DNA from 3 places in the Serratia sp. NA_13 genome. Region 1 is predicted to be linked to each of the others. Evidence: predicted binding sites of a transcription regulator. Region 1 holds the regulator's gene; each other region holds the start of a gene.
The links. The regulator PhoB, encoded in region 1, activates phosphate uptake and scavenging genes when phosphate is short. The targets are predictions, from matches to a motif close to CTGTCATAAAACTGNCNNAT.

Region 1 (4,157 bases):
CAACAGCCGCACACCGCTGGCGCGAAAGCCAATGCTGGCGTAACCGATACTGTTCAGCGAACCGGCCACCGCCTGCACCACCGAGGCAGAACCGGGCAGTTCATTGACCCGTGGCATAAAGTCTCCGCCACACAGCGCACGCAGTTTGAAATAGCCATAGGTGCCGGATGCCGAATTACGCCCAAAGCGTTGCAGCGCACGCTGCTGCCAATCGCCTTTCAGCCCCAATTCCCCCCAACGCGTCACCGGCTGGTTTTCACCACAGCGCAGGGTAGCGGAGAAAATTCGGTCAAGCTGCTGCAAATTAAGACCGCGTAGCGGGTTGTCCTGATGGACCAACACCACCAGCGCATCGACGGCGACCGGCACTGCCAGCGGCGCATAGCCATAGCGGTGTTCGAATGCCGACACTTCCGCCGCCTTCATCGGCCGACTCATCGGCCCCAATTGCGCGGCCCCCGCAGCCAAAGCGGTCGGCGCAGTTGAAGAGCCTGCGGCCTGGATCTGCAAATTAACGTTGGGATAATGCTGGCTGAAGTCTTGTGCCCATAGCGCCATCAGGTTCGCCAGCGTATCGGAGCCGACGCTCGACAGGTTGCCGGACAGCATACCATCCGGCTGCGCTAACGCGCCACGGCTCGCCAGCAGCGCCAGGCAAAGCAACAGCCCTCGGATCATTCGGATCATACCAGCCTCTCGCGCGTTAATTTTTCACCGCATTCTCTGACAAAGCTGCGGGAACAATCAACCGGTTAGGCAAGGTAAAGATGAATCGGGTGCCAATGCCCTGCTCACTGAGGATCTCCAGCCGCGCGTCATGGTGGCTGAGCGCATGCTTGACGATCGCCAGCCCCAACCCACTGCCGCCAGTCTGGCGTGAACGGGCTTTGTCGACACGATAGAAACGTTCGGTCAGGCGCGGAATATGCTCGGCGGCGATGCCCGGCCCATTATCACTGACCTGGAACTGCGCACCGTTTGGCGTCTGTTGCCAGCTCACCTCAATATTGGTGCCCTTTGGCGTGTGATTGACGGCATTGTACACCAGGTTTGATACCGCGCTGCGCAGTTGGTCATCGTTGCCGAACACCTTGAGCTGTTCGTTCACCCGGAAGCTAATCTCATGGTTGCCGCTGCTCAGCGACTGCGCTTCGCGTTGCAACACCCGCAACATCAGCGGGATATCTACCCGTTCGTTCATATCGACGTTAGGTGCCGCCTCAATGCGCGATAGCGTCAGCAGCTGTTTGACCAGCCCATCCATACGCCGGGTCTGCTCTTGCATGGTGCCCAGCGCTTTGCCGCGCAGCGAGCCATCCAACTCTTCGTCGCTCATCATCTCCAGATAGCCCTGCAACACCGTGAGCGGGGTACGCAGCTCGTGGCTGACGTTGGCGAAGAAGTTACGTCGCGCGCCTTCCAGCTGGCGCATTTGGGTGACATCACGCGCTACCATCAGTAATTGCCCTTCGGAATAAGGCATCACGCGGAATTCGACGTAGTGCTCATTGTTCAACTGCAACGTCAACGGACGGGAAAACTCCTGCTGTTGCAGATAATGACTGAACTCCGGATAACGCAGCAGGTTAAGGATGTGCTGACCATTGTCTTCCGGCCAGCGGAAGCCCAGCAGGTGCTGCGCCAAACCGTTACACCAGAAGATATTGCCTTCGACGGTGGTCATCACTACCGCATCGGGCAGCGATTCCGCGCCGCTGCGGAAGCGTTTGATCAACAGCGCCAGCTCACGCCGCCGACGGCGATTACGCTGCTGCATCTGATACAGGCCGTAAAACAGCGGTTCCCAGCTCCAGCGCCCGGGTGGCGGCGTCATGCTGCGGTCAACCCACAGCCAGTGGGAAAGTTTGAGTTGGTTGTAGAAATTCCATGCCAGCGCCGCCAGCACGGCGGCCAGTAGCAACCAAGGCAGATAACCGAAAATCAGCCCCAGCAGTAAGGCAGGCAAGCAGAAAAGGGCCAGCTCCAGGGCCAGCCTCTTCCAGGATAGACGTTCTAGCACGGCATATTCTCCAGCGCGTCGCGATCAATAACGCGTTGAGAATCGGTAGCCGGTGCCCCGAACGGTTTGAACCATTTTGTCATGACCACTGGTCTCTAACGCCTTACGGAGCCGACGGATATGCACGTCAACGGTGCGGTCTTCCACATAAACGTTAGTGCCCCAGACGTGATTAAGCAACTGTTCGCGGCTATAAACACGCTCTGGATGAGTCATAAAGAAGTGCAGCAATTTGAACTCGGTCGGCCCCATATCCAGCGCCTGCTCGTTGGCCATCACCCGGTGTGAGGAAGGATCCAGGCTCAGCCCTTGCATTTCAATCACTTCTTCCACCGCCATCGGTGAAATGCGGCGCATTACCGCCTTGATGCGCGCCACCAGCTCCTTCGGCGAGAAAGGTTTAGTGATGTAATCATCCGCCCCAACTTCCAGGCCACGGACACGGTCTTCTTCTTCACCGCGAGCGGTCAGCATCATCACCGGAATATCGCGGGTCATAGCTTCACGCTTCATATGTTTAATAAACTGAATGCCGGAACCTCCGGGTAACATCCAGTCGAGCAACACTAAATCAGGGAACGGCTCAGACAGGCGCGTCACTGCGCTGTCATAATCCTCAGCTTCCAACGGTTGGTAACCATTCTGTTCCAACACAAAGCACACCATCTCACGGATCGGCGCTTCGTCTTCCACCACCAGTATGCGTCTTGCCATCGTCAATCCTGCCAATGTGTTAGCGATCACAGTTGATTGCGGGCGCCATTATGCGTCAGTTTTGTGACAGATTTATGAAATAAATAGCCTTGAAAAAACCTGCCTGTTACAGGCAGTAAGCATAGCGATTATTTCTAATCACGCAGAAACATCATATTCCCTTTATAATCCCCGCCATTACCCTATCGCCCCGGGAGTGTCATGCGCCTGATCCACACCTCTGACTGGCATCTTGGCCAGTTTTTTTTCACCAAAAGCCGCGCCGCCGAACATCAGGCTTTTCTGCGCTGGCTGATTGAGCAAATCGAGCAACAGCAGGTGGATGCGCTGATCGTCGCCGGGGACCTGTTCGATACTGGTTCGCCGCCAAGTTATGCCCGCGAGCTGTATAACCGTTTCGTGGTGGAACTGCAGCGCACCGGTTGCCAGTTGGTGGTGCTGGGCGGCAACCACGACTCCGTGGCAACCTTGAATGAGTCGCGTGAATTGCTTTCCTGCCTGAATACCACCGTGATTGCCAACGCGCAGAGCGAAACCGAACAACAAATTCTGGTGTTGAATCAGCGCGACGGTCAGCCGGGTGCGGTGCTGTGTGCCATCCCTTTCCTGCGCCCACGCGATCTGCTCTCCAGCCGCGCCGGCGAGTCCGGAGTGCAAAAACAGCAGGCGCTGCAAGAGGCTATCGCCGACCATTATCAAAAGCTGTATCAGGCGGCCTGTACACGTCGTGATTCACTGGGCTTGCCACTGCCGATTATTGCCACCGGCCATCTGACCACCGTGGGCGTCACCACCTCCGATTCGGTACGCGATATCTACATTGGCACGCTGGACGCCTTCCCCGCGCAGGCCTTTCCGCCGGCTGACTACATCGCACTGGGTCATATTCACCGCGCGCAGAACGTCGCTAAATCCGAGCATATTCGCTACAGCGGCTCGCCGATCCCTCTCAGTTTTGACGAATTGGGCAAAGCCAAAAGCGTATTTATGGTGGATTTCAGCGCGGACGCTCTGCAACAGATCACTGCGCTGGAGATCCCCAGCTTCCAACCGATGCAGCTTATCAAAGGTGATTTGGCACAGATCGAGCAACAATTGCAGCAGTTCGCCGATTATCAAGGCGAATTCCCGGTGTGGCTGGACATTGAAGTGGCAACACAGGACTACCTTAGCGACATTCAGCGCCGCATCCAGTTACTGGCCGATCAACTGCCGGTAGAAGTGGTGCTGTTGCGCCGCAGCAAAGAACAGCGACGTCAGGCCATTGAACAGCAGGACAAGGAAACGCTCAACGAACTGAGCGTCAACGAGGTGTTCGAGCGGCGGCTGGCGCAGGAGCCTGAAATGGCCGAACAACGTCGGCAACGAATGAGCCAAATGTTCCAGCAGGTGGTCGAGTCCGTGCGGCACAACGACCAGGAGC
Region 2 (4,157 bases), on a different contig from region 1:
TACGGCAAAATTCAGGCGCTGCATCAGGTCAGCCTGAACATTAAGCAGGGTGAAATAGTCACGCTGATCGGTGCTAACGGCGCAGGTAAAACTACGCTGCTCGGCACGCTGTGCGGTGAACCTCGTGCCAGCGAGGGCAGCATCACTTTCCTCGATCAGGATATTACCCAGTGGCAGACCTCGCGCATCATGCGTGAGGCGGTGGCGATTGTGCCGGAAGGGCGGCGGGTATTCTCGCGCATGACGGTGGAAGAAAACCTGGCGATGGGCGGTTTTTTTGCCGACCGCCAGCAGTATCAGCAGCGTATCGAACGGGTCTTCAGCCTGTTCCCGCGCCTGCTGGAGCGCCGCACCCAACGTTCAGGCACCATGTCCGGCGGTGAGCAACAGATGTTGGCGATCGGCCGTGCGCTGATGAGCCAACCAAAGTTGCTGTTGCTCGACGAACCCTCGCTGGGGCTGGCACCGATCATTATCCAGCAGATTTTTGACATCATTGAGCAACTGCGCGAAGAGGGAATGACCATCTTCCTGGTGGAGCAAAACGCCAATCAGGCACTGAAACTGGCCGATCGTGGTTATGTACTGGAAAACGGCCGCGTGGTGTTGGAAGATACGGGAGCCGCATTGTTAGCAAACGAAGCTGTGCGCTCCGCTTATCTCGGTGGATGATTTGTCCCAAGAACTAATAATAATCAGGAATGAGAAGAAGAAATGAACACAGAAGGGTTACTCGCGCAGCGCATCGTAAAAGTAAAAAGCTCGGCAATTCGTGAATTGCTCAAGCACAGTAAGATGGAAAACGTCATTTCGCTGGCGGGCGGCATCCCCTCTGATGCCCTGTTTGATTTCGAAGGCCTGAGTATCGCCACTCATCAGGCGATCACCGAGCAGCCGAAAAGCGCTTTCCAGTATGGTTTGACCGAAGGCAGCCCGGTGCTGCGTGAACGCATCTGCGAGCTGTGCGCCCAGCGTGGTGTTTCGGCCACGGCCGAAGAAGTGATGGTCACGGCAGGATCCCAGCAGGCACTGGATTTGGTGATGCGCGCGATCGTCAACCCTGGCGACGTGTTTGTGGTGGAGCGTCCGACCTATCTAGCGGCGCTGCAGACGCTGGAGCTGGCGGAAGCCAACATCATGTCGGTGTCGTCCGACAGCGATGGCATGGTGGTCGAAGAACTGGCCGAGTTGCTGAAAACCCAGCGGATCAAGGGTGTGTATGTGGTGCCGAATTTCGGTAACCCAAGTGGCATCACCCTGAGTGCAGCGCGCCGCGAACTGTTGGTAAAACTGGCGGCCGAGCACAATTTCCTGATCATCGAAGATGACCCGTACGGCGAACTGCGTTTTACCGAAGAGCGTAACGCCACGCTGCACCAGATTTCGCAGCAGGTGCTGGGCCATGCCGATAACATTATCTACACTTCGACCTTCTCCAAGATCCTGGCGCCGGGCTTGCGTCTGGGCTGGGCTATTTTGCCTGAGTTTCTGCTGCATAAAGTGGCGATCATCAAACAGGCGGCGGATCTGCACGCCAGCGCGCTGTCGCAGAGCATCGTCGAATGCTACCTGGGTCTGGATCGTCTGCCGGGGCAGATCGACAAGATCCGCGCCGCCTACAAGCAAAAGGGCGAGATCCTGGCCGGATTGGTGGAACAAGAGTTGGGTGACCATATCAGCTTTGATATGCCGAAGGGCGGTATGTTCCTGTGGGCGCGCTTCCGTCAGCCGTTTAACGCCACCGAATGGCTGAAAACCACCCTGCAGCAGGGCGTGGTATTTGTGCCGGGGGAATACTTCTTCTCTGACAACCCGGACCGTTCGACCTTCCGCCTGTCGTTTGCTACTGCCACCGAGCAACAGATGCAGGAAGCCGTTGCCCGCCTGCGTCGTTCTCTGTAATCCCCACGGCGGCGGGGCACTTTTCCCCGCCGCCGACATCAAACCGCAATCTGCACTTCACTTCGCTGTCACCTTGCTGTCATTTTTTAGTTATTTTTCTGTCATCCGAGCATGGCATGTTAGCTTCCGAACAAAAAACTGATTCTTTTCGCTCACGCGCTTATTGCCCCAATAGATTTCACGTTGCAGCCAGGCGGCGACCGCCAGCATCCCCGTGAGCTTACATCGGTAAGCGACTGGGGTGATGAAGGGAAGCCAACGCGGCTGCGGCTTGAAAGATACCGGGGATACACCAGCTTTTTTCAGGAGTTAGGCATGCTCACCTACGCTATTCGCAAAACTACGCTGTGCGTCGCGTTGACCCTGGCGGTCAGCACCCAGGCACTGGCGGCAACCGAGATCCCGTTCTGGCACTCGATGGAGGGTGAACTGGGTAAAGAAGTGGATTCCCTGGCGGACCGCTTCAACCAGTCGCACAGCGACGTCAAAATTGTTCCGGTTTACAAAGGCAACTACGAACAGAGCCTGGCGGCGGGCATCGCGGCCTATCGCTCCGGTAAAGCGCCGGCGATTTTGCAAGTTTATGAAGTGGGCACCGCCACCATGATGGCGAGCAAAGCGATCAAACCGGTGTATCAGGTGTTCAAAGATGCGGGCATCAACTTTGACGAATCGGTGTTCGTGCCGACGGTGGCTGGTTACTACACCGACAACAAGAGCGGCCATCTGCTGTCCCAGCCGTTCAACAGCTCCACCCCGGTGCTGTATTACAACAAAGATGCCTTCAAAAAAGCCGGCCTGAACCCGGACCAGCCGCCAAAAACCTGGCAAGAGCTGGCGGCGGACACCGCCAAACTGCGCGCAGCAGGCATGAAATGCGGCTACGCCAGCGGCTGGCAGGGCTGGATCCAACTGGAGAACTTCAGCGCCTGGCACGGTGTGCCGTTCGCTACCGAAAACAACGGCTTCGGTGGTGCCAGCGCCAAGCTGGAGTTCAACAAACCCTTGCAGGTCAAACATATCCAGCTGTTGGCGGACATGAACAAGAAGGGTGATTTCACCTACTTCGGCCGTAAAGATGAATCGACCGAGAAGTTCTACAGCGGCGACTGCGCCATCACTACCGCCTCTTCCGGTTCGCTGGCGGATATCAAACACTATGCCAAATTCAACTATGGCGTGGGCATGATGCCTTACGATGCCGACGCCAAGAATGCGCCTCAGAACGCCATCATCGGCGGCGCCAGCCTGTGGGTGATGAACGGCAAAGATGCCGCCACCTACAAGGGTGTAGCCGAGTTCCTGCAGTATCTGGCGCAACCGGAAATTGCCGCCGAATGGCACCAGAAGACCGGTTATCTGCCGATCACCACCGCCGCCTACGACTTGACCAAGCAACAGGGCTTCTATGACAAGAACCCGGGCGCCGACGTTGCGACGCGCCAAATGCTGAATAAGCCACCGTTGCCGTTCACCAAGGGCCTGCGTCTGGGCAATATGCCGCAGATCCGTACCGTGGTGGATGAAGAGCTGGAAGGCGTGTGGACCGGCAAGAAAACGCCACAGCAGGCATTGGATGCCGCCGTGCAGCGCGGTGATGTGTTGCTGCGTCGCTTCGAGTCTCAGACTAAGTAATAGCAGCTACTGCGCTTTGCCATTCTGGGATTGGGCAGTGCTCGCTCTCCTCATGGGCTTTATGTCCACTCCGGGAGCTGTGCGCTGTCCGCACCCAGACTGGCTTTGCTCGCGACGCCTTGCTTCGAGTCACCCGTTTTTTGTCTTCATGAGTCCCTAATGATGAGCTCACATCGTCCCGGTTTCGGCTGCAGTTGGCTACCCTATGTTCTGGTGCTGCCACAGTTGCTGATTACCGCAATATTCTTTCTGTGGCCCGCCGGTGAAGCGCTGTGGTATTCGGTGCAAAGCCTCGACCCCTTTGGCCTGTCCAGCCAGTTCGTCGGGTTGGATAACTTTAGCCAACTGTTCCAGGATCCGTACTACCTCGATTCTTTTTACACCACGCTGATTTTCAGCTTCCTGGTGGCGGGTATCGGGCTGGTGGTGTCGCTGTTCTTCGCTGCGCTGGTGGATTACGTGCTGCGCGGCAGCCGGATTTACCAGACTCTGATGATCCTGCCTTATGCGGTAGCTCCGGCAGTGGCAGCGGTGCTGTGGATCTTCCTGTTCAACCCCGGCCTGGGGCTGATTACTCATTTCCTTAATGGGCTGGGCTACAACTGGAATCACGCGCAGAG
Region 3 (4,157 bases), 470 kb from region 1:
GGCAGCATCGGCGCGGTAGAAACGGTCGAACAACTTATCAAGATGGGCCGGGGCAATAGCCGGCCCCTGATTAACCACCTGTACAACCACTTCGCCAGTCTGCTGATTGAGGGTTTGCAGCAATATCTGGCTGTTCTCATCGGCATAACGCACCGCATTGGCCACCAGATTGCTCAGTGCACGCTGGAACAGCATGGCATCCGCCAGCAATTGCCCTTCGCCCTGACAAACCAGCGTAATGCCGCGTTCTTCCGCCAGGCCTTCAAAATAATCCGCCACCCGTTGCAGCTCATGCGCCATATCAAGGCGACTGACGTTCAGCACCGCCTGCCCCTCGCCGGCACGCGCAAGGAACAGAATATTTTCTACCATGCGTGAAATACGTTCCAGTTCATCCATGTTGTTCGACAACAGGGTTTCATACTCTTCCACGCTGCGTGACTGATACAGCGCCACCTGACATTGCCCCATTAGCGCGCCCACCGGAGTGCGGATCTCGTGCGCCAGATCGGCGGAAAACTGCGTCAACCGTTGATAGCCTTCGTTCAGGCGATCGAGCATGGCATTAAACGAACGAGTCAGTTGCTGCAATTCCTTCGGCGCTCCCTGCTCGCTCAGGCGAGTCGACAGTGTATTCGGTGTGATCACCGCCGCCTGCGCCGCCATACGCCATAACGGCTGCAACCCACAACGCATCACCCAATACCCCAGCAATGCAATCAGCACAAACGCCATCGCCACCGCGGCCACAATTCGCCAAAGATAACGAGCCAGCATCTTCTGTTCATTGACCAACACATGTGCGGCCGAGATTTGCAGTAGGCGGCCGTCCTCCAGTTTGACCAACGCCGATACGGCCCGCAGTGGCACGCCCTGTGGCGTTTGCCCCCCCTGCACAGCACTCAAGCGCTGCGGCGTGCCAACCGGCGTCGGGACTATCGCCGGCAAACTCAACCTGGCCGGGTTAACGTTGATTAACGGTTTTTGCCCCGCTAGCTGAAAAATCAGTACGTCCTGTTCGTTACCCAGCATATTTTCGAACAGGCCGGTATTCGCCGTCAGCCGCTCGAGAGGAAAGCGCCGGCTCAGTAAGTGGCGAAAATACTCCACCCGTCCGGTGACCTGTAAATCGCTGCGGATAGTCATCTCCTCGCGCATCGCGCTATACAGGTACCATCCTGCGCTACTAACCACCAGTGCCGCCACCAGCGCAAACAGCATCGCACTGCGCAGCGTCAACGACAGCGCCCGCCAACATTGTGCCAAAGCCTTCATGAGCGCGGCTCGCAAACGTAGCCGATGCCGCGCACGCTGTGGATCAACTTGACGTCAAATGGCCGATCAATCTTGGCGCGTAGCCGCTTGATCGCCACATCCACCACGTTGGTATCGCTGTCAAAGTTCATATCCCAGACCTGCGAGGCGATCATGGTGCGTGACAACACCTCTCCTTCGCGGCGCACCAACAGATGCAGCAACATGAACTCTTTGTTGGTCAGCGGGATCACCTGTTCCTGCCGTACCGCTTTGCGGCGCAGGACGTCAAGCTGCAGATCGGCAATCGCATAGTGGTCGGCCTCACGTACCGTGCCGCGCCGCAATAGCGTGCGCAATCGCAACACCAGTTCAGTGAAGGAAAAAGGTTTGATCAGATAATCATCGGCCCCCAGCTCCAGGCCATGAATACGATCCTGCACCCCGTCGCGGGCGGTCAGAAACAGAATCGGCACGTCGCTTTTCTTGCGCAGTACCTCAATGATCTGCCAGCCATCCAGCCCTGGCAGCATCACGTCGAGCACAATGGCGTCGTAAGCATCCTCAAGCGCCCGAAACAGGCCGTCGGTGCCGTTACGCGCCAAATCGACGCTATACCCGGCCTCACTCAGCCCTTTCTTCAGGTAATCACCCGTGCTGATGTCGTCTTCAACTACCAATATCCGCATTGTCGCCACCTCATTACGCCAGCCGAAATATTAGCAGCTTCGGCAGACATGCTTGATGACATTAATGTCATTAAACGGACATGGTGCTGTCCCTGTTGTTCAACCATGCTTAACCGGCAACCTAAACAGAGGAGAACATTATGATTACCCGTCATCGTTTTGCCGGTTTACTGCTGTCCACCCTGATGCTGTGCAGCGGAGCCGCCGCTGCGGCTCAAACACCAGGGAAAGTGATTGCTCCACTGCGCGGCACTATTGATCAAGTGACCGACAGCAGCCTGCAGGTTACCGACCGTAAAGGGGAGAAGGTCAATGTCAAACTCAACGACCAGACAAAGGTGTTGAGCGTTTCAAAAGGTACGCTGGATGACATTAAACCGGACAGCTTTATCGGCACCGCCGCAGTACCCCAAGCGGACGGCAGCCTGAAAGCGCTGGAAGTCCACGTCTTCGCCGCCAGCCTGCGCGGCACCGGTGAGGGCCATTCGGCCTGGGAATCTGCCGACGGCAAGGTGGATACCATGACCAACGGCACCGTCGGTAAACTGGTTAAATCCAACGGCAGCACTCTGACCGTAACCTACGGCAACCAGCAGAAAACCGTTAACGTGCCGGAAGATGTGCCAATCGTGACGCTTGATCCCGGCGATCGCAGCCTGCTGAAACCCGGCGCGCACATCGTGTTGTTCTCCGCCACTGACGATAAGGGTGAACGCGTCGCCACCCGCATTTCTGCCGGCAAAGACGGCACCGTTCCGCCGATGTAACTCGGGAGCCAATGATGAAAACCAACGCGCCGCGACCGGTGCACCGCTGGCCGGTACGCCTTACCCATTGGATTAATCTGTTTGCCATGGTCTGCATGTTCATGAGCGGCTGGGAAATCTACAACGCCTCACCGCTGTTCGGCTTTCTCTTCCCGCCGCAGGTTACGCTCGGTGGTTGGCTGGGGGGCGCGATTGGTTGGCATCTGGCGGTCATGTGGCTGCTGGCAGGCAACGCGCTGTGCTATTTCCTGTGGAGCCTGTTCAGCGGCCATTTCCGGCGGGATCTGCTGCCGCTCACCGCCGGTATGTTACGGCGCGATATCTGGCAGGCGTTAACGCTGCGGCTAAAGCATCAGCACGGCCGTTATAACGCCATTCAAAAGCTAATGTACCTCGGCGTGCTGGTTCTCGGGCTGTTGCTGGTGCTCTCCGGGCTGGCAATCTGGAAACCTGTGCAGTTACAAGGGCTGGTAAGCCTGTTCGGTGGTTTTGACACCGCGCGTTACGTGCACTTTTTCGCTATGTCCGGCATTGGTTTATTTGTGGTGATCCACCTGTTGATGGTGATGATCGTGCCGCGCACGCTATGGGCAATGATTACAGGTGGCAAGCATGAGTGATAAAAAACAGCGCCCTGTGGCACTCACACTTGAGCCGGCGCAAAAGAAACAATTGGTGAATCTGCAGCGCCGCCTGATGCTGCGTTCCGGTCTGACATTGGGCGGTGTCGCTCTGCTGACCGGCTGCAACCTGCAGGACGGTGATCAGGTCGATAAAGTATTGTGGGCAATGTCACGCTGGAACGATCGGGTACAAGCCTGGCTGTTCAACGGTCAAAAGCTGGCACAGACCTATCGTCCGGATCAGATTACCGATCCCTTCCCGTTCAATGCGTTTTACCCCGCGTACAACGTGCCGGAATTGGATCTCGCCGGCTATCGGCTAGAAGTCTCCGGCAAGATAGAGAAAAAAGCGTCCTGGACGCTGGAACAGCTGCAGCACCTACCGCAGCAAAGCCAGATAACCCGCTTGATCTGTATCGAAGGCTGGAGCGCCATCGGCCAATGGGGCGGCGTGCCGCTGCGTAACTTCCTGCAGCACGTCGGGGCGGATCTGAACGCGCGCTATGTTGGCTTCAAATGCGCGGACCGTTATTACTCCAGCATCGACATGACCACCGCGCTGCATCCGCAGACCATTCTGGCGCTGGACTTCGGTGGCAAAGCGCTGCCGGCAGATTACGGTTACCCGCTAAGGCTGCGGGTACCCACCAAGCTGGGGTTCAAGAACGCCAAACATATCGCCGCTATTTTTGTCAGCGATACCAACCCCGGCGGCTACTGGGAAGATCAGGGCTATAACTGGTTCAGCGGTATTTAGTTTTCTGCGCAACACTGCGCAGGATCCCCGCTGATGGCTGGCTCGATGATCCACCGCGACCGCTCAG

Region 2: a site for PhoB is predicted at 1,968-1,987, ahead of ugpB (sn-glycerol-3-phosphate ABC transporter substrate-binding protein UgpB). Genes of this name have one in related genera too.
Region 3: a site for PhoB is predicted at 2,008-2,027, ahead of ACUTSU_RS06490 (heavy metal response regulator transcription factor). Genes of this name have one in related genera too.

The regions. Positions count from the first base shown of each region.
Region 1 is NZ_JBQZFV010000002.1:131,715-135,871, reverse strand. Features, by position in the region: gene ACUTSU_RS04155 (PstS family phosphate ABC transporter substrate-binding protein) at 1-687, opposite strand, end outside; gene phoR (phosphate regulon sensor histidine kinase PhoR) at 704-2,020, opposite strand; gene phoB (phosphate response regulator transcription factor PhoB) at 2,045-2,734, opposite strand; gene sbcD (exonuclease subunit SbcD) at 2,936-4,157, shown strand, end outside.
Region 2 is NZ_JBQZFV010000011.1:32,539-36,695, reverse strand. Features, by position in the region: gene livF (high-affinity branched-chain amino acid ABC transporter ATP-binding protein LivF) at 1-672, shown strand, start outside; gene ACUTSU_RS15555 (aminotransferase-like domain-containing protein) at 715-1,902, shown strand; gene ugpB (sn-glycerol-3-phosphate ABC transporter substrate-binding protein UgpB) at 2,218-3,537, shown strand; gene ugpA (sn-glycerol-3-phosphate ABC transporter permease UgpA) at 3,700-4,157, shown strand, end outside.
Region 3 is NZ_JBQZFV010000002.1:601,263-605,419, reverse strand. Features, by position in the region: gene ACUTSU_RS06495 (heavy metal sensor histidine kinase) at 1-1,275, opposite strand, end outside; gene ACUTSU_RS06490 (heavy metal response regulator transcription factor) at 1,272-1,943, opposite strand; gene ACUTSU_RS06485 (hypothetical protein) at 2,084-2,710, shown strand; gene ACUTSU_RS06480 (cytochrome b/b6 domain-containing protein) at 2,725-3,330, shown strand; gene ACUTSU_RS06475 (molybdopterin-dependent oxidoreductase) at 3,323-4,090, shown strand.